DNA from 2 places in the Clostridium hominis genome. Region 1 is predicted to be linked to the other one. Evidence: a T-box and tRNA genes for the amino acid it is inferred to sense, from the RefSeq annotation. Region 1 holds a T-box; the other holds one or more tRNA genes.

Region 1 (13,734 bases):
TTATCATATTATCATTATCAAAATTTGATGCATATGCTCTTGCTGAAAACTTATTTCCTCCAAGATATATTGCATCAGCACCTTTGTTTATTGCTGCATAAAGACTTTCCATACTGCCAGCTGGTGCTAAAACTTCTACTTTATTCATAAGACTCTCTCCTATATAATCTAAATTTACTCTTTTGTTTATTTTGTACTTATTTTGTTATATCATAAATACATTTACTTTTCCATCTTAAACTTAATTAAACACTAAAAGAAAAGCCTATCCGCAATAGGACAGGCTCTTATCTTAGTAGTGGGTTTTTAATTTTTTTCTCTATTGCAAGGCTAAAATTAGCATCATTTAATTTTTTTTCTAAATCCAATAATTTATACCTTGAATTTTGTAGCTTAAACTTTAATTCTTTATTATTCTTTTTAAGAACATCTTTTTCATTTTCAATGCTATTTATTCTACTCTTTAGTCTTTTAACTTCGTCACTATTATACTTGCATTCTTCTATTTCTTTTTCTTTTAATATTATTGAATCTTTTAAATAAGTTTCACTTTTTTGTAACTCTTCATTTTTCAAGTTAAGTAAATTAACCTTTTGCTCTTTTTCATCTAAAGCTTTCTTTAACTCTTCTACCTCTTTATCAAAAGACTCTGTTAAGTTTTCTTTTTCATGATTAAAATTTTGTTTTAACTCTTCTTTTTGTATAGCAAAATTATTTTGTAGTTCTTCCTTTTCAGCTTGTAGCTTTTGTTTTGTTTCTTCTAATTCTTTATGCAAAGTATCTATTGTACTATAAAGATTATCAACATCTTTAATTTTGTCTTCCATAGAGCAAATAATATTTTTTAAATTATCTACCTCATTGTTTTTTATCTTATTATACTCTTCAGACTCTACTTTGACTTCTTTAAGCCTTTCTTTTAAAGCAACGCACTTTTCCTCTAAAGAATTTTTTCTTTTTACTAAATCTTCATTATCTAATTCACATTTAAAATATTCATCAGCTATATTTAATGCAGATAATACAGCAACAGCTGTGGTACTTAACTTACTATTATTGGCAGATATCTCTCTAAACTTACCATCAACATATTCTGCTACTGCTAATAAATATTTTTCATTTTCTTTTCCTTTTAAATTATATTCCACACCATTTATCTTAACCGTTACCGTGTTCATTTTGCACCCCTCGTTTACTATAATTATTTATATTATACCATATTAAGCTTTAAATAACTATACTTTCCTTAGTTAATGCCACAGTTTAGGGGATTATTTGATAAATTTTATTAAGCTTGTTATACTTTCATTGAGGTGTTTATATTGAACTATAATTATTTATTGAAAAATTGTACTCTTTGTATAAGAAACTGTAAAATAGATAGACTTAATGGGCAAGTAGGAGTCTGTAATTCTACAGACACTTTAAAAATAGCAAGAGCTAAACTTCATCATTGGGAAGAGCCTTGCATTTCTGGATCTAATGGATCTGGTACAGTTTTTTTCTCTAACTGCAACTTAAAATGCGTTTTTTGTCAAAATCATTCAATATCTCAAGAAGGAAATGGACTTGAAATTTCTATAAACAGATTATCAGAAATATTTTTAGAGCTTCAATCTCAAGGCGCTCACAATATCAACTTAGTTACACCAACTCATTATGTTCCACAAATAATTGAGGCTCTTAAAATTTCTAAAAGTAATGGGCTTACAATACCTATACTTTATAATACTAATTCATTTGATTCTCCAGAAACAATAAAGTTACTAAATGGTTATATAGATGTGTATCTGCCTGATTTTAAATACTTTGATGATAAATATTCAATTGCTTACTCAAAGGCTCCAGGCTATAGCAAGAATGTATTAGAAGTTATAAAAGAAATGGTTTCTCAAGTAGGTGAACCTCAATTTAAAGACGGCATAATTCAAAAAGGCGTTATAGTAAGACATTTATTATTACCAGGACTTCTTTTTGACTCCAAAAAAGTTATAGATAATCTTTATAACAACTTTGGTGATAATATCTATATATCCTTTATGAATCAATATACCCCTTTATATAACGCTAAAAATTATCCAGAAATAAATAAACCAATTAATCCTAAAATTTACGATTCACTTATAAATTACGCAGTAAATATAGGCGTTAAAAATGGATTTATTCAAGAAGAAGGAACTAACTCAGAAAACTATGTTCCTAGCTTTAAAAATGAAGGAGTAAAATCTATAGACAGTTAACAATTAAAATTTAATGGTTTATAATTAATGAAAAAAGTCAGCAAAGGCTGACTTTTTTTAATTTCTAATTCTTAATTATGGGTTAAACTATTCCCATTTTGCTAATAACCCCATCTAATAAAGCTTTCTTCTTTTGATTTAAGTATTCTCCATAATACTTTTCCTCTTCTCCAAATAATAATGATTCTATAATCTTACTATCAATTTCTTTTAAAATAATCATGTTTATATCTCTTCTATATGTCTTTTCTAAAGTAGAGAATATTTTATTATACTCCTCTATCCCTCTTGTCTTTTTATACTTTCTTATTAAAGAATCAAGACTTGTATCATACTTTTTAATCTTGTAAATTATGCTTTCAATAGTTTTACTTTTATTTTTTAAGAAGTACTTCTCATAATCTAATTTTATTGCTAGCAATCTATTTATAGAATATTCTTTATCAGAAACTTCAAAAGTTACTTTATCTTCTTCAAAAAGTTTAGTAATGATATAACTCATTATTTTATCATTATCGCTCCACTTTTCGATTATCTCTTCTTTTCCACCAACTATCTCTATAGCTTTTTTAAGTTGTCCAACTTTTTCTTCTAATGCTTTGTTATTTATGCTGCTCATTGTCTACTCCTTAATGTCTTAACTTATATAAAAAGCTATTAATTACATACCTAATAGCTTTTCTTTTATATTTTACATATATTCATATATAATTACAAGTTGCTATTTATTATCACTAATTGGAATTATAACTATCACAATATCTATGAATCAAAAATACAATATTATATATCTATTTTTTAACAAAGGAGATGGCAGTTTTGTTAGATTTACATCCAATTTCTTATGAAGATAAAAACTTGATAGATTCTTATTCAAAATCTATAACTACACTATCATATGAGTACTCTTTTAACTCATTATATTTATGGAAAGACCTTTGTCAAACTAATGTAGGTATAATTTACGATACTTTAGTAGTTCAAAAATACGATGAAGATAACGGTTTTTTCTTTATGATGCCTTATTCAGATAATACTGAGTCGTTATATAAAACTTTAGATTATTTAAAATGTAACTACGTAAACTTTAAATATTTATTAGGTGATATAGATAACAACTATCTTAATTTATTAAAAAAACGTTACCCCATAGAAGTTCTAGAAAACAAAAACTCTTCTGAATATATTTATCTTACTACTGATTTAATTAGTCTTAAAGGAAAAAAATATCATAAAAAAAGAAATCATTATAATAATTTTATTAATTCATATAACTTTTCTTCTTCTCCTATAAATAGTGAAAAAATAATAACTGATTGCTTAATACTTCTATCTAACTGGGAAAATAAAAAATGTATATGCTCAAAGGAACTATTAATCGAACCATCTGCTATAAAAAACATTTTATATTCTCTTAATGATTTATCGCTAAATTCTATAGCTGTATATGTTGATGATGTCTTAGCTGGTTTTTCTATAGGTGAAGTTTTTAATGATTCAGCTATAATTCATATAGAAAAATGCAATACAGACTATCGTGGAATTTATGCATTTATAAATAATGAATTTTTAAAATCATCTTTTAAAGATACTAAATATGTTAATAGAGAAGAAGACTGCGGACATGAAGGTCTACAAAAATCAAAAGAATCTTATCACCCATATAAAATTCTAAATAAATATTTTGTAAAAATAAAGTAGTAATTCACTTTTGAATTACTACTTTATTTTTAAGTTAAGAAAACTAATTTTCGTGATATTAAATAAGTAAGTTCCACTAACTAAATCGGAGATTTAGAGTGTCAGTTATCTTAACACAGCTCCTAGTTTGTGTTCTAGTGCTTTTAGGATTTTATCGTGAACTTTAGATATATCTTTATCTTCTAAAGTTTTCTTTTCATCTCTATAAGCTATAGCATAAGCTATTGATTTTTTACCTTCTGGTATTTGTGCTCCCTTATAGATATCAAATAATTGTACTTTTTCTACTAAGTTTCCACCAGCTCTTCTTATACAGTCTTCTATGTCAGCAACTAATATAGAGTCATCGCATAAAAGTGCAATATCTCTTGTTACAGCTGGGAACTTTGGTAATGGTTTATATGATTTAACTGTAGTAGCTGCTTGGAATAGTAAATCTAAGTCTAATTCTGCTACATAACAATCTACATCTATTCCATAGTTTTCAGTTACATCTGGATGAACTTCCCCAAATACTCCTGCTTTCTTATTTCTAACCATTAATGCTGCAGTTTTTCCTGGATGGTAACTTGGATTTTCACTTTCACGTGCATATTTAGCTTTATCTACACCTAATCCTTCAATTACATTTTCCACTATTCCTTTAAGATCAAGGTAATCGCAATCACCATAGATACCTATAGTTAAGATATTTTTCTCTGTTGGCAACTCAGTTTCTACTTCATTGGGAATATATACTCTTCCTATTTCAAATAATCTAACATAATCATTGTTTCTAGAATAGTTTCTAGATAAACACTCCATTATTGATGGTAATGTAGTAGTTCTCATTACACTATAATCCTCACCTAATGGATTCTTTATTTTAACAACATTTCTAAGTTCGCTATCTTCTGGTATATTAACTTTATCAAACACCTTAGGTGATACAAATGAATAACTGATAGATTGATTAACGCCGCTTCCAATCATTATATCTACAACTTTATCTGATAATAATTCATTTTTGTATTTAGGTTCTCTTTCAGTAGATACCTTAAATACTGTTGTAGGAATCTTATCATATCCATAAATTCTAGCAACTTCTTCAGCTATATCTTCTTTTATAGCTATATCTATTCTAAATGTAGGTATAGTTATATCTAACATTTCACCTTTAATCTCCGCTTTTAAATCTAAAGAGTCTAAAGCTTCTTTCATTTCTTCTTTAGATATATCTGTTCCTAAGAATTTATTAATCCAAGCTGAATCTACAGTTATAGAGCCTTCTTCTTTAACTTGATTATAAACATCTATAGTTCCTTCCATAACTTCTCCACATGCTAATTCACAAACAAGTGCACAAGCTCTATCTATAGCAAGCTTAGCTAAGTTAGGGTCTATATCTTTATCAAATCTTGAAGAACTTTCTGATCTTAAATTTAACTTTTTAGAGCTAACTCTTATATTAGTTCCTTCAAAGTTTGCTGATTCAAATATAACTTCTGTTGTATCATCTTGAATTTCTGAGTTTAATCCACCCATTATTCCAGCTAATGCAACTGATTTTTCACCATCCTTAATCATTAAGAAATCTGAAGTTAGCTCTCTTTCTACTTCATCTAAAGTAGTGAATTTTTCTCCATCTTTAGCTTTTTCAACAACAATTTTTCCACTTTCTATTTGTCTAGCATCAAAAGCATGCATTGGTTGCCCAATCTCTAACATAACAAAGTTAGTTATATCAACTATATTGTTAATAGGTCTAACCCCAGCTTCTAAAAGTCTTTCTTGCATCCAACCTGGTGATGGCATTACTTTTACATTTTTAACACCTCTAGCCATATATCTTCTACATAAATCATCTCTTACTTCTACTTTTAATTCATCATTAATATTAGCTGATGATTTTACTTCAAAGTTCATATTTGGCATTTTATAAGAAGTTCTTAAAGTCGCTGCCGTTTCCCTAGCCATACCAACTATACTTAAACAATCAGGTCTATTAGAAGTTATTTCAAAATCTAATATAGCTTTGTTTAAACCTAAGTATTCTTTTATATCCATCCCAAGAGGTGCATCTTGTGGTAATATCATTAATCCATGAACTGGTTCATCTCCAGCAATTCCTAGTTCTTCTTCAGAACAGAACATACCATTAGATACTACGCCTCTCATCTTACCTTTTTTAATTTCACTTCCATCAGCTAAAATTGATTTATGAAGAGCAACTGGAACTACATCTTCTTCTTTCATATTAGTAGCTGCAGTAACTATTTGAATTTCTTCTTCAGCTCCAATATTTACTTGACATACATTTAATCTATCAGCATCTGGATGTTTTTCTATTTTAGTAATCTTTCCTGTAACAATATTTTTTATATTGTCACCTTGTATAATAACCTCTTCTACAGCTGAACCTGAAAGAGTTAATTTATCACCTAATGTAACTGCATCTACATTTACTTCTGCATAATCTTTTAACCAATTATATGGTACTTTCATCTCACTTTACCTCCTAATTAAAATTGATTTAAAAATCTCATATCACTTTCGTATAATAATCTGATATCATCTATTCCGTACTTAAGCATAACCATTCTGTCTACACCAAATCCGAAAGCAAATCCACTATAAACTTCTGGGTCTACTCCACAATTTCTTAAAACTTCAGGGTGAACCATTCCGCATCCTAAAATTTCAATCCATCCGCTTCCTTTACATACTCTACAACCTTCTCCACCGCATACAAAGCAAGTAGCATCCATTTCTGCTGATGGCTCTGTAAATGGGAAGTGGTGTGGTCTAAATTTAGTTACAACCTTATCCCCGAACATCTTTTTAGCAAATAATTCTAATGTTCCTTTTAAGTCTGCAAAAGTAACACCCTTATCAATTACTAGACCTTCCATTTGATAGAATATAGGTGAGTGAGTAGCATCTACAGCGTCTGATCTATAAACCTTACCTGGTGATATCATTTTTATAGGAGGTTGTTGTTTCTCCATAGTTCTAACTTGAACTGGAGAAGTTTGAGTTCTTAATACTATGTTATCATTTATATAGAAAGTATCTTGCTCACTTCTTGCCGGATGGTCCTTTGGTATATTTAGAGCTTCAAAGTTATAGTGATCTAATTCAACTTCTGGTCCTTCTTCTATAGTAAATCCCATTGAAATAAATATTTCTTTCATGCTTTCTAATGTTAAATCTAAAGGATGTCTTTTTCCTATAACATTTCTTTTACCTGGTAATGATATATCTATAACTTCGCTAGCAAGTTTAGCATTCTTTTCTTTTTCTTTAATCTTTTTGCTAACCTCTTCTAATTTCTCTTCTACCTCATTTTTAGCCTCATTAACTAATTTCCCAACTACAGGTCTTTCTTCTTTTGATAAAGCTCCCATACTTCTAAGGATAGTAGTTAGCTCCCCTTTTTTCCCAAGGTATTTAACTCTTATTTCTTCTAATGCTCCACTATTTTCTGCAGCAGATATTTCATTAAAAGCAGCTTCTTTAATTGCTAATAATTTTTCTTGCATTTGTATTCTCCCTTCTAACGAATTAAATTATGGTATTTTTTCCAATAAAAAAAAGGATATTCAGCCCCACAAAGGGACGGAATATCCGCGTTACCACCCTAATTGATATTTATTATAAAACAAATATCCAACTTAATTTTAATAACGGTAAAAACCGCTAGCTACTACTTCGTTTCACAGCTAGTACTCCTGAGCGAACTTCAATATAAATTCTAATAAAAAGGCTTACAGTCTATGACCTCTTCTCCCTGAAAAAGTTTTTATACCTACTCTCTCAATCACAGTATTTTTATATTAAATTACAACTGATTATACATCTAAAAGACAATATTTTCAATAGTTTTATGTAAAATTATTTATTTGATATATTTTGTCTAACTCTTTCAAATAAAATTATAGATGTTGCTATAGCTACATTTAGAGATTCAGCTCCACCAGGCATTGGTATTTTAACTTTAATATCTGCCATATCAAAAATTTCATCGCTTATACCATTTCCTTCATTTCCTACTGAAAGAATTATTTTACCACTTAAATCCTCTCTAAAGAAATCTTTAGATTCTTGCAATGAAGTAGCAACTAAACTAAAGTCATCATTTTTTAGTTCTTTTAAAAACGACAAATCATTATCATGTATTATCGGAACATAAAATATAGAACCCATTGTAGATCTTATAACCTTATCATTATATATATCAACAGTACCTTTTGTTAGTATAATTCCAGTTACTCCTGCTGCATGTGCAGTTCTGATTATGGTACCTAAATTACCTGGATCTTGAACTTTATCACATAGAAGATAGAAATCTCCATTTAAGTTTTCTCTTTTATCTTCTATCTCTAGTATTGCAATTATTCCTTGTGGATTCTCGGTAGAAGTAAGTTGTGAAAAAAGGCTATCTTCCATTAAATATATCTTTATATTATCGATATACCCCTCTAAATATTGACTTATTTTTTTCTCTCCATCAGCATTTACAACTATAGAATCAATTTTACATCCTGCCTTAAATGCTTCTTGTATTAATCTAAAGCCTTCTATTATATATTTTTGTTCTTTATTTCTACCTTTTCTATCTTTAAGCTTTTTCGCTAGCTTAAAAAATGTATTCTCTTTACTTTCTATTGATATCAATTTCTACACCTCTATTTTTGCTTAGACATAATCTCTTCTATCTTAGCTAAATCTTCTGCTGAACCAATAGCTACTATTATATCTTCTGTAGAAATAACTTCTTCAGCGCTAGGAGAGATATTAATATCATCATTTTTCTTTATTGCCATTACATTAATTCCATATTTACTTCTAAGCTTAAGCTCAGTAAGTGTCTTACCATTCCATTCTGCTAATGCTTTCATTTCCATTATGCTATAATCTGGTGATAATTCAATGTAATCTAAAATACTTGCAGATACAAGATTATGAGCAACTCTAACTCCCATATCCTTTTCAGGTAAAACTACTCTATCAGCACCTATCTTATATAATACCTTAGCATGTAAATCACTTTGTCCTTTTGCTATTATGTATTTAACTCCTAATTCTTTAACTAATAATGTTACCATAACACTAGCTTGTATATTCGATCCTATTGTAACTACTGCAACATCAAAATTTCTTAACCCTAAAGTTCTAAGTGCTGACTCATCTGTTGCATCCATCTGAACCGCATGAGTTACAGAATCTGAAATTTCTTGAACCATATCCTCATCCATATCTACAGCTAATACATCATGACCTAACCCATAAAGAGTCTTTGCTACAGACTCCCCAAATCTTCCTAAACCTATAACTACAAATTGTTTACTCTTCGCCATAATTACTCTCCTAACCTATTAGTATTTTTCCTTCTGGATATCTTACACCATTATTATTTTTATTTCTCATTAATGATAATACAACAGTTAATGGTCCAACTCTGCCTAAATACATCATTATCATTATTAACACTTTACCAACTTCAGTAAGTTGTTGAGTTAACCCTAAAGTTATACCTACTGTTCCAAAGGCAGAAGTAGTTTCATATAATACCGAAAGGAATGATGCCCCTTTTTCTGTATATGATAATAACATAGTTGATCCTATTATTAAAACTCCTCCTATAAAGAATAAAGTAAATGCTTTATATACTAATTCTTTAGGAAATCTCTTTTTAAATGCTTCTGCATCATCACGTCCCCTTATAACACATATAACAGTTACTATTAACACACCCATAGTTGTTGTTTTAATCCCACCAGCAGTTGATCCTGGCGAACCACCTATGAACATAAGTATAATCGTTAAAAAATTTCCTGCATTAGTCATTCCTGCTGTAGATATTGAATTAAATCCCGCAGTCCTTGGAGTTACTGCTGCAAAAAATGAATTTACTACCTTATCTCCAATATTCATATTAGCCATGGTGTTTGGATTATTATGTTCAAAAATAAACATAAGTATTGTTCCACATACAAGTAAAACAGTTGTAACTAAAATAACTATTTTTGAATGTAATGAAAGTCTTTTAATGCTTTTAAAATTGTAAATTTCTATCCATACTGTAAAGCCTATACCCCCAATTATAATCAAGGCACTAACTACAAGTAAAACTACCCAATTTGAACTATATCCTGTTAAACTTGAAAAATTTCCAAATAAATCAAAACCCGCATTGCAAAAAGCAGATATAGAGTGAAATACACTATAGAATAATCCTTTTGCTACTCCAAACTGTGGTATAAATTGTGTCGAAAATAAAAGTGCTCCAGAAAGTTGAACTGTTACCGTAAACACTATTACATATTTCACCATCTTAACAAGGCCTTGAATATTAAAAGTATTCATAGCATCTTGTAATATCAGCCTATCTCTTAATGTTATTTTTTTCCCTAATACGATTGCTATTAATGTTGTGAAAGACATGAATCCAAGTCCACCAATTTCTATTAATAACATAATAATTGTTTGACCAAACATACTCCAATGAGTTCCAGTATCTAGTGTTATTAACCCTGTAACGCATACAGCAGATGTAGCTGTAAATAGCGCATCTAAAAAATTAGTCGTTTCTCCACTTGCAGATGATATAGGTAAAGTTAATATTATTCCTCCAATCAATATCACTGCTAAAAAACCTAATGCTAAAATTTGAACTCCTTTAAGCTTAGTATTTTTTCTTAAATTAAATTGCATAATCTCACCTCGTAGGTTTCATTTTAACTACTTTTATTATTTTGCTCTATATATATTATTTTATTTGTTGGGTGTTAATATTTGTCCTCCATGTATTTTACCATCTTTACATTTATTTTCATAGTCCATTAAATAATTTTATTTATATATAATAATAAAGGCGACTTAAAAGTCGCCTAAATAAAATCTATATTTAACAATTCCAAAATCTTAATCTTAGAAACTATATTTTTCTTAGTAATAAAATAATTATATTTTAGTTTTAACTATTTTGCACTCACTACATCCCTTACAACAATATGCTCTTTCTCCAAAAACATTTATTATTGTATTTATAAACTCCTTATTATTACATTTTTCTTTTCCATGAATTATTACACTTTTTGGTGCATTAGTAATTAATCCGCTTATTATAACATCCTCTATATTAGCTTCGGTATCCACCTTACACTCTGAAAGTTCCTTAATAAATTCTTCAAATATATCATTGCCATATTTATCTTTAATGATATATCCACCACCATCTTGTATAAAAATATTAATTTCATCAATTCTGCTTTCTTGAATATCAACGAAGTATTTTAATAACTTCACAAATTCTTTATATTCCTTTTCTACCATGTACTCTTCTACAACTTTTTCAATTATATCTTCTATCCCCTGTCTTAATTCTTTCATTCTAAAAGTTACAAAGCCTTGGATGTTTATCTCTTCATTTTCCTCTAAACATTCCTTTATTTTCTCTATTATTGAGTTTACTTTATTTAAACAATATATCATTCTATCATCATTTACTGTAGCTTCACCTTTTAGAACACTCATAATTATATCTTCTACTTCTAAAATTTCATCTTGCTTTAAAAAGAAATAATTTTCCATCAAAAACTCGAACATTTCTTTTTTTCTATATTGTTCTAATACAATATTGTATAGAATATTACTGATATATAGATAAAGTGTATTTTTAACTCTCTCATCATAACACTTTTCATCGCATATAACTTTTACTGAATGAGTGTCACCTTCAAAACTTTCCACGAGACCTATCGTAATATTCTTTTTCTTTAATATGTCTCTCAACTCTTGCAGCTCTTTTACGAAATCAAGGTCATCATTACGTCGTAAATTCAATACTATCATAGATTTCACTCCCTTCTTAATAATAGTATGTATTAAAATAACATCTCTATACCATCAATATTAAGTAAACAACCCTTGATTTTTTCTTATTTTTCAGATAACTTTATATTAAAATTATTAAAGGTGGGCTTATATGGTTGCATTTATCGATTATCGAACTACAGCAGAAGAAAAAAAATCACTTTCAAAATTTAATATTGATTTTATAGAAATACCAAAAAATTCAACATTATATGATGCAATTGATGGTCACGTAGATATACAGATGAATATAATTGATAAAAAAGAAAAAAAAATAATTGTACATAAAGATATTGATTCTTCTTTCCTTAAGAAACTTGAACAATATAATATTAAGTATCTAAAAAGTTTAAGCTCTCTTACTGAAAAATATCCTGGGAATATAATATTAAATGCTGCAATATTAGAAAATGATATTATTCATAATTTTAAATACACTGATAAAAACCTTATATCTTCTATGAAGGATAAAAATTTTATCAATGTTAAACAAGGATATTCTAAATGTTCAATACTCCCTATTAGAGAAAAAGTAATTATAACAAATGATAAAGGAATACATGATATCTTAAAAAAAGAAGATTATGATATTTTATGGCTTCCTCCTGGTGACATATTATTACCTAGTTTAAATTATGGCTTTATTGGTGGCGTTGGTGGAAAAATATCTGATGACTCTTTAGCTTTTTTTGGTAACTTAGACTACTATAAATACGGCAAAGAAATTAAACTCTTTTTAAGCAAATATGATATTAAACCAATCTACTTGAGCCAAGGTAAATTAATTGATAGAGGTAGTTTAATGTGTTTATAAATTTATTCCCTATATACTACGTATAAATGCTTTAAAAGTTGAATATATTTTATTTACAAAAAAACACCACTAAATCCTATCGATCTAGTGGTGTTTGTATTATTTTTGTAAAATCTTCTCTATATCTTCTTTTGTAAAAATGTAACTAGCATTGCAGAAATGACATTTTAACTCTTCATCTTTTCCTTCTGCAGCTATTTCTTTAAGATCTTTTTCCCCAATAGATATTAAAGCTTTTTCTACCTTTTCTCTTGAGCAATTACACTTAAACTCTGGCTCTACCTCTTCTAATATCTTAAGATCCATACCATCAAATATGTATTCTATTATTTCTTTAATTGTTTTTCCTTCATCAAGTAAAGTTGTTATTGATGGTATTTCTTCCAATCTATAAGTTATTAAATCAGCTAATAGTTCATCTGCCCCTGGCATCATCTGTACTATAAATCCCCCAGCAGATTTTATAGAATAATCAGTATTAACTAAAACTCCTAAAGCTACAGCTGAAGGTGTTTGCTCTGATACAGTGAAATAATATGCTAAGTCTTCTGCTATTTCTCCTGAGAATATTGGAACTTGCCCAACGTATGGATCCTTTAATCCTAAATCTTTAATTATTATTAAATTACCATTTTTACCTACATATCCGCCAACATCTAATTTATTTTTAGAATTTAACGGTAAATCGCCATATGGATTGCCTATATACCCTTTAACTATACCATCTTTATATGCAGTTACAACAACTCCTTCTGCATCTCCTCCACCGTTAATTTTTAATGTTGTTACATCCTTCTCTGATTTTAGTGTACTTCCTAATAAAGCTCCTGCAGTTAATAATCTACCTAAAGTAGCTGCTGCTACTGGTGTACATCCATGTATATCACGTGCTTTTTCAACTAAATTAGTAGTTGATCCTGCAATAATTCTAACCATTCCATCTTTAGCTGTTGCTGTTATAATTGTATCTTTCATTTAATCTTCCTCCAAATTATCTGCTTTTCTTTACAACATACACTAATCTTTCACTATCTTCTTGTACATCATTATTAGTGTATCCATCAAATTTATTTATCACTTCTAAGTTTGAAAGTTTTAAATACTTCTCAATTTCTTCTGCTT
Region 2 (7,621 bases), on a different contig from region 1:
GCAATCTTTATGATAAGGACTGTAGTATGCGAAAAAGAAGGTTGTAGCGGAAATACATTTTTTATAGAGACTGATAATAATAATCTTAAGTTGACTTGTAAGAATTGCGGAAGTCAATATGAAGTTGATATTAGCTATTATGATTTTATAATGTTATCAAATTGTTCTAAATGTAATAATGATACATTCAAAATATTTAGAGATTTAGATAAAGAAGGAGTATATGTTAAATGTGCTGAATGTGGTTCTACACCAGAGAAAGTATATATAGATTCTGATGGGATACAAGTTTCTTATGATATTAAACTTTTAAGTGATATAAAAGAGGTTATGTATTTAATAGAACAAAGGGTTTGTAATTTAGAGATGAGACTTCAAGACCTAGAAAGAGGACAAAGCACTATTGAGGAATCTTTAGCATATGTAAATAAATATTTAATAGATAAAGTGTAAAGATTAGTAGGAGAATAAAATGAGAAACAAAAGACTAGTAATAGGATGGATAGCGTTATCATTCTGGATAGGATTAATTTTTTATATGTCTAATCAACCAGGAGATGTATCTAGTAAACAGAGCGGATTGGTATTGAAATTATTTCAAGTGATAGGAATAGATTTAAATAAAGAGTTAGGTGAACTTGCAACATTTATAGTAAGAAAAGCAGCTCATTTTACAGAATATTTTATATTGTATCTCTTAACTGTTAATGTTATGAAATATTATTTTGGTATAAAGAGAGCAATTTTATATGCTCTTATATTTTCAATTTTTTACGCTTGTACAGATGAAATTCATCAATATTTTATACCAGGAAGAGAAATGGCTTTTAAAGATGTTTTAATTGATTCATCAGGAGCTTCATTAGCTATGATTATTACAATCATAAGTATTAAAATGAATGTAAATAAAAAAAATGAAAACAACATTAACATAACTGAATGAGTATTTTAGCTATTATAATATCTGTATAATTATAATCAAGAGAAATATACATTAATAAAATTATATTTTTAATTGAGATTAAAATAAATAAAACAGGACTTATACATAAGATAAATTTTTATGGATAAGTCTTGTTTTTTTATAAATATTAAAAAAGTTAGTAATAATATAAGCCACTTAATATATAAATTACTTACATAGGATAATATTCAATTGATTACACTTATATAAATTGGGAATAATTTTATAATAATTAGGAAAATTAATCATGAATAGGCAATTATGTATAGTACTATTTTAGAATATAATTTCATAAAAATTAACTATATAATCAATAAGATTTAGTAATTTAAGTGAAAACAATCTAAACAAATTCATATAAGAAAGGTGGGTGAAAGATAATACTTATATTAGTATTATCGATGTATTATGAAAGACTATAGCATTAAGAATCTAAGAAATGTAGGTTTAATAGGACACGGAGCTACAGGAAAGACATCTCTAGCAGAAGCACTATTATATTATGCTAATACCACTGACAGATTAGGTAAGATTGAAGATGGAACTACAGTAATGGACTATGATCAAGAAGAAAAGAGAAGAGGAATATCATTATCAGCTTCTATGGCTTATTTTGAAAGTGGTAACACAAAAATAAATTTAGTTGATATGCCAGGATACTTTGATTTTCAAGGTGAAGTTGTTCAAGGAATGAGGGCTGTTGATGTTGCAACAATTGTTGTATGTGGAGTATCAGGAGTTCAAGTTGGAACTGAAAAAGCATGGGATTACTGTAATAAAATTAAATTACCAAGAGCATTTTTTATAAATAAGTTGGATAGAGAAAATGCTCACTTTGATAAGACCTTAGATGAATTAAAAGAAAAATTTGGGATGAGCGTTGTGCCTATTCAATATCCAATTGGAAGAGAAAATGATTTTGATGGAATAGTAGATATAATTTCAAAAACTGCTATAAAAGTTGATAAGAAGAGTTTAAAATGTGAGAATATAGATATTCCAGAGGATTTAGTAGATAAAGTTGATGAATGCAAACAAATGTTAATGGAATCTATAGCTGAAAATGATGAAGAGCTTTTAGATAAATATTTAAATGATGGTGAGTTAAGTGATGAGGACCTTTATTTAGGACTAGTAAAAGGCTGTGCTCAAGGAGAGATAGCACCAGTATTATGTGGAAGCGCTACAAAAGTAGTAGGAATAAAATCATTCATAGATAATATAATTAATTGTTTCCCATCACCAGAATACTCACTATCTCAAAAGGCTAAAAATTTAACCAACAATGAAGAGGTTTTCATAACTGTTGGAGATAACAAACCATTCTCTGCAATGGTATTTAAAACAATAGCTGACCCATTTGTTGGAAAGATATCTTTATTTAAGGTAATAACAGGAAAAGTAGGTGGTGATGTTAGTGTTTTAAACTCTAATAAAGAAAAAACTGAAAAATTAAATCATTTATTCTTTATGAGAGGGAAAAATCAAGTTCCAGTACAAGAAATAATTGCTGGAGATATTGGAGCAGTTGCTAAATTACAATATACAGGTACTGGAGATACTTTATGTAGTCAAGGTTTTAATATAATGTATGATAAGATTAATTTTCCAACAGCTGTAATGCCTATGTCTATTTTACCTAAGGCTAAGGGTGATGAAGAAAAAATTTCTTTAGCTTTATCTAAGTTATCTGAAGAGGATCCTGTATTTAAGGTTGAGAGGGATACAGAAAATGCTGAAACTGTAGTCTGGGGACTAGGGGAAACACACTTAGAAGTTATAGCAAGTAGATTAAAGAATAAATTTGGAGCTGATGTTATATTACAAGAACCAAAGGTGCCTTATAGAGAAACCATTAAAGGCAAAGCTGATGTTCAAGGTAAGCACAAGAAACAATCAGGTGGGCATGGACAATATGGTGATGTTAAGATTATATTTGAACCAAGAAATGATGGAGAGCTTGATTTAGAATTTGTTGATAAGGTTGTAGGTGGATCAGTACCAAGGAACTTTATTCCAGCAGTTGAAAAGGGAATAAGAGATTGTTTATCAAATGGTGTATTAGCAGGATATCCTGTTATAGGCCTAAGAGCAACTTTATATGATGGTTCTTACCACCCTGTAGACTCATCTGAAATGGCATTTAAAATTGCTGCCTCTATTGCTTATAAGAAAGGCTTAGAAGGCGCTAAGCCAGTATTATTAGAACCTATTATGAGTGTTGAAGTATTAATACCAGACGAATATATGGGAGATGTAATGGGGGATATAAATAAAAAGAGAGGAAGAGTTATAGGAATGGAGCAGGAAGGAAAACTTCAAAAAGTTATTGCAGAAGTTCCTATGGCGGAGATGTTTACTTACTCTACTGATTTACGTTCAATGACTCAAGCTAGAGGAAGTTATATAAGTAAATTTGCTAGGTATGAGGAGGTTCCTCCAACTGAAGTTGCAAAAATATTAGATGAAACTAGAAGATTAAGAGAAGAAGCTTAGTATAAATAAAAAGCTACCATTTGGTAGCTTTTTTATTCTTTAAAAAATTATTTTTATATAAATTTATGAATAGTTGACGTTCTTTTTACTTTTTTATGAATAAATAAATAATTGCTACATAGAATAATTATATGCAGAGAGTTTGCAAAAATTTGAATGACAGGAATGGAGGTAAGATATGTCTGATTATAAAATGGATATAAGAGGAGCTTTAGGACTAGGAGAGTATAGTGATATTCATGACTATATGGGGATAGTCGATAAAAATGATAATTTCACGATAACGTTAGATACAAAGAATAAACAACATATAAACATAATTACCTCGATGTTAAAGGAAAATAATTTTAATATATTAGAACAAGGAATAAGTGGTGGTGGAGATTATTATATAACCGCAAATAAGTATAGATAGTACATAACTCTAAAGCATTAAAATGCTTTAGAGATTTTTATTGCTAATAATTGTATACCTTTATTTGTAAAGCGTATATAATTTAAGTTAAGAAAATTTATATATGTGAGGGATGTAAAGTATGAAAAGTATGTATAAAGATAAAGAGTTAGAATATATTATTGGTGAAAGTTTATTAAAAAATAACTTAACAATATCAACTGCAGAATCATGTACAGGTGGAATGGTTGCAGCAAAACTAATATCATATCCAGGAATATCAGCATCATATTTAGAAGGTGTTATAACATATTCAAATGAGGCAAAGGTAAAGAGATTAGGTGTAAGAGAGGAAACCTTATTAAAATATGGAGCTGTAAGTGAACAAACTGCAAAGGAAATGGCTAATGGCATTGCTAGAGTAAGTGAATCAAAAGCTGCAATTTCAACAACAGGCTTAGCTGGACCAGGGGGAGGCTCAGTCGAGAAACCAGTAGGATTAGTATATATAGGTGTACATTTAGAGGAAGAAACCGTAGTAAAGAAATTTAATTTCAGTGGTGAAAGAGATCAAATAAGAAAAGAAGCTACAGTAATGGCATTAACTATGTTAAAAGATTTATTAGAGGAAAAGGGATATCTATAAAATGAAAAATAATCCCTTTAATCGTAAACTATTATATCAAAGGGATTATTTTTGTATATAAATAAAATGGGGGAGAGGCGATTAACTATGAAGTATAATTTACTTCATTAAATATTATTAACAAATAAAATGAGGATTATACAACTTAAATTTAAATTATTAGTATTTATCTATGTTGGGGAGGAAATTTATGAAGAAAATTAAAGAAGCTAATATTTATTTTTTAATAATTATGCTATTACAATTATTTTTACCTGTATATATACTTTTTAGAGTTTTAAATATAAATGATATAAGGTTAATGTTAAGTATAAATCATATGATTATTTTTATAGTACCAGCTATTATATATTTACTAATTACTAAACAGTCACCTAAAAAAGTATTAAGGCTTAATAAGATACATATTAAGGATGTATTAATTGTGATATGCTTAGCTTTTGTATGTCAGCCAATAATGACTTTCTTCTCTTTAATATCACAATTCTTTTTTGAAAATGAGATAGGAAATTTTGTTGGACAAATAGTAAGTACTCCATATTGGATACTACTATTATTAATAGCAGTGCTTCCGGCAATAACTGAAGAAATTACAATAAGAGGAATAGTATTATCTGGTTATAATAATAAAAATATATATGTGGCTTGTATTGCATCTGGGCTATTATTTGGAATAATGCATTTAGATCCTCAACAATTTCTTTATGCTACTGCATTAGGATTTATTTTAGCATTAGTTGTAAGAATAACTGATAGTATATTTGCATCTGTAATAATGCACTTTATCATCAATGGAACATCAATAACAGTACAAAAAGTAGTATCATTCTTACCAACAACTATAGATTCAGAATTTAGTTTAAAAGCAATATCATTAGGCAAAAAATTAGTATTAGCTTTCCAGTATGGATGTGTAGCAATATTATTTTCATATCTTGCATACCTATTAATAAAAAAACTGAAGAAGAATAATATAAAACGTGGAATAATAGATAAAGAAAGTTTCTATGGACTAGAGAATAAAGAAAGTGTTTTTAATGTATATTTTATTTTTATAATAGGGATTTATTTGTTAGTTATGATAAGACAAGTTGTTTTAACATAATAATTGAATATATAATATTATTGAACACAAGAAATAATAAAGGTGCGTATATCGCACCTTTATTATATTATGTTTTTAAATTATTGAATTACAGAGTTAGAGTTAGGAAAAATTGTTGAGAAATCATTTTTTGATATCCAACCCCTACAATTAATATCACTATCAATTGGAAGATTTACATAAAACCAAAGTAGACTGTCTACGATAGCGCTATCTAGGATTTTAACCTCCATTTTAATTGATAATGTATTTAGCTTAGGAGAATCTAGTGTAGGAGCTAAGTATAGTTTTGCCCCAGTATTAGTTATTCCAATTTGGGAAGAGGGGCTAATAAATTTTATGTTTAATGGTTTGCTAATAGGAGTTAATGCTCTATATTGAGTCTTGTTTTTCCTAAGTTGATTAGATGTTATCATTAATTGTTTTTTTACCTTAGCGAGTTGTTGGTCATAATATAAATATATTCCGGCTATAGCTGCTATAAGAATAATGAATATAACAAATTGCAAATTAACCTCCACTATAAAGTACTATATACTACAAGTATATTTTAATAATTTTAAAAAATACATATTAAGAAATTAAATAAATTTATTTGACATAATGTAAACTATTTAGTATAATAATTTTTGTTAAGGCTCGATAGCTCAGTCGGTAGAGCAGAGGACTGAAAATCCTCGTGTCCCTGGTTCGATTCCTGGTCGAGCCACCAGGAAGCAACTTACTAATGTAAGTTGCTTTTTTATTTTTAAAAACAATTATAACTTAACTATATCTTAACCTTAATTATGATATTTTTAAATTAATAAAAAAAATATAAATTAGAAGGAACTAAGTAGAGGTTTAATACGTCTAATATATATACGATTGACACACAAGATTTAGGTAATATTAACTTTTACGTAAGAAATTATTAATATTTGTATTGTATAATTTAATTAAGAGTTTTAGGGAGGTAATTATGGTTAAGTTTTTAGAAAAAATGATACTTTCAGATAAGGATTACGAATATTTAACTAAAGGAATAGCAATAGGGGTTGGGACAGGGGTTCTAATAGGTACTATTATAGGTAATGTAACTTTAACTTTTGCTGCAGGAGGAGTAATTGGAATTTTATCAGCCTTTATTTATTCTATATATAAAAGAAGGAGAGTTAATGGTTGAATTTTTAAAGAGAAATATACACACTATATTAAGAAGAGGTCGGTTAAATATACTGTAACTTAATCTAAGGATTATTAAAATTACAAACAGTTTATTTAAACGACCTCGTTTTTATATATTTTCGATTTGCCAATCTATTGGAGTCTTATTAACAGACTCTAAGAAGGTATTTGTTTTAGAAAATGGTTTAGTTCCAAAGAATCCTCTAGATGCAGATAATGGACTAGGATGAACTGAAGTAAGAATTAAGTGATTTTTGTTTGTTATAAGTGACTTTTTCTTAATTGCATTATTTCCCCATAAAATAAAAACTACAGGATCTTCTTTTTCATTTACAAGAGATATTATTCTATCAGTAAAAGTCTCCCAACCAATATTTTTATGTGAGTTAGCCTGACCAGCTCTAACAGTTAATGAGGTATTAAGAAGTAAAACACCTTGTTCAGCCCATTTTTTCAAATATCCATTATTCGGTATGTAGCAGCCTAAATCAGATTTCAATTCTTTATATATATTTAGTAGAGATGGAGGAATAGCAACATTAGGATTTACAGAGAAACTTAATCCATGTGCTTGATTTGGACCATGATACGGATCTTGACCTAATATTACTACTTTTACATCTTTATAAGGAGTAAAGTGCAAAGCATTAAAAATATCATATTTATCAGGATAAATAGTATTTTCCTTATATTCTTTAGATAAGAAACTCCTTAAAGCTAAGTAATAATCCTTACTAAATTCTTCTTCTAATAAGTCCTGCCAATCATTATTTAATATTTTTTTCATTAAGATCACCTCAATAAGTAGTTTTATCCATATAGTATACAAGTATTATAAACTTATAGAAT

The links. The T-box of region 1 lies ahead of pheS (phenylalanine--tRNA ligase subunit alpha). A T-box ahead of a tRNA ligase gene usually reads a tRNA of that ligase, here a tRNA-Phe.
Region 2: it has a tRNA-Phe gene. The T-box ahead of pheS (phenylalanine--tRNA ligase subunit alpha) is inferred to sense a tRNA for this amino acid. The anticodon was not compared.

Annotation. Positions count from the first base shown of each region.
Region 1 is NZ_JACOOO010000001.1:185,785-199,518, reverse strand. Features, by position in the region: gene H8S20_RS00990 (U32 family peptidase) at 1-148, opposite strand, end outside; gene H8S20_RS00985 (cell division protein ZapA) at 288-1,178, opposite strand; gene H8S20_RS00980 (radical SAM protein) at 1,323-2,240, shown strand; gene H8S20_RS00975 (hypothetical protein) at 2,323-2,859, opposite strand; gene H8S20_RS00970 (DUF2156 domain-containing protein) at 3,060-3,941, shown strand; gene pheT (phenylalanine--tRNA ligase subunit beta) at 4,047-6,425, opposite strand; gene pheS (phenylalanine--tRNA ligase subunit alpha) at 6,443-7,462, opposite strand; T-box leader at 7,532-7,753, opposite strand; gene H8S20_RS00955 (TrmH family RNA methyltransferase) at 7,815-8,597, opposite strand; gene H8S20_RS00950 (potassium channel family protein) at 8,609-9,280, opposite strand; gene H8S20_RS00945 (TrkH family potassium uptake protein) at 9,291-10,637, opposite strand; gene ytxC (putative sporulation protein YtxC) at 10,887-11,777, opposite strand; gene H8S20_RS00935 (DUF6873 family GME fold protein) at 11,911-12,612, shown strand; gene hslO (Hsp33 family molecular chaperone HslO) at 12,712-13,587, opposite strand; gene H8S20_RS00925 (class I SAM-dependent DNA methyltransferase) at 13,604-13,734, opposite strand, start outside.
Region 2 is NZ_JACOOO010000027.1:560-8,180, forward strand. Features, by position in the region: gene H8S20_RS12720 (hypothetical protein) at 10-453, shown strand; gene H8S20_RS12725 (VanZ family protein) at 473-943, shown strand; gene fusA (elongation factor G) at 1,373-3,460, shown strand; gene H8S20_RS12735 (hypothetical protein) at 3,639-3,875, shown strand; gene H8S20_RS12740 (CinA family protein) at 3,997-4,500, shown strand; gene H8S20_RS12745 (CPBP family intramembrane glutamic endopeptidase) at 4,691-5,605, shown strand; gene H8S20_RS12750 (hypothetical protein) at 5,686-6,114, opposite strand; tRNA gene H8S20_RS12755 (tRNA-Phe) at 6,242-6,317, shown strand; gene H8S20_RS12760 (hypothetical protein) at 6,567-6,770, shown strand; gene H8S20_RS12765 (uracil-DNA glycosylase) at 6,882-7,559, opposite strand.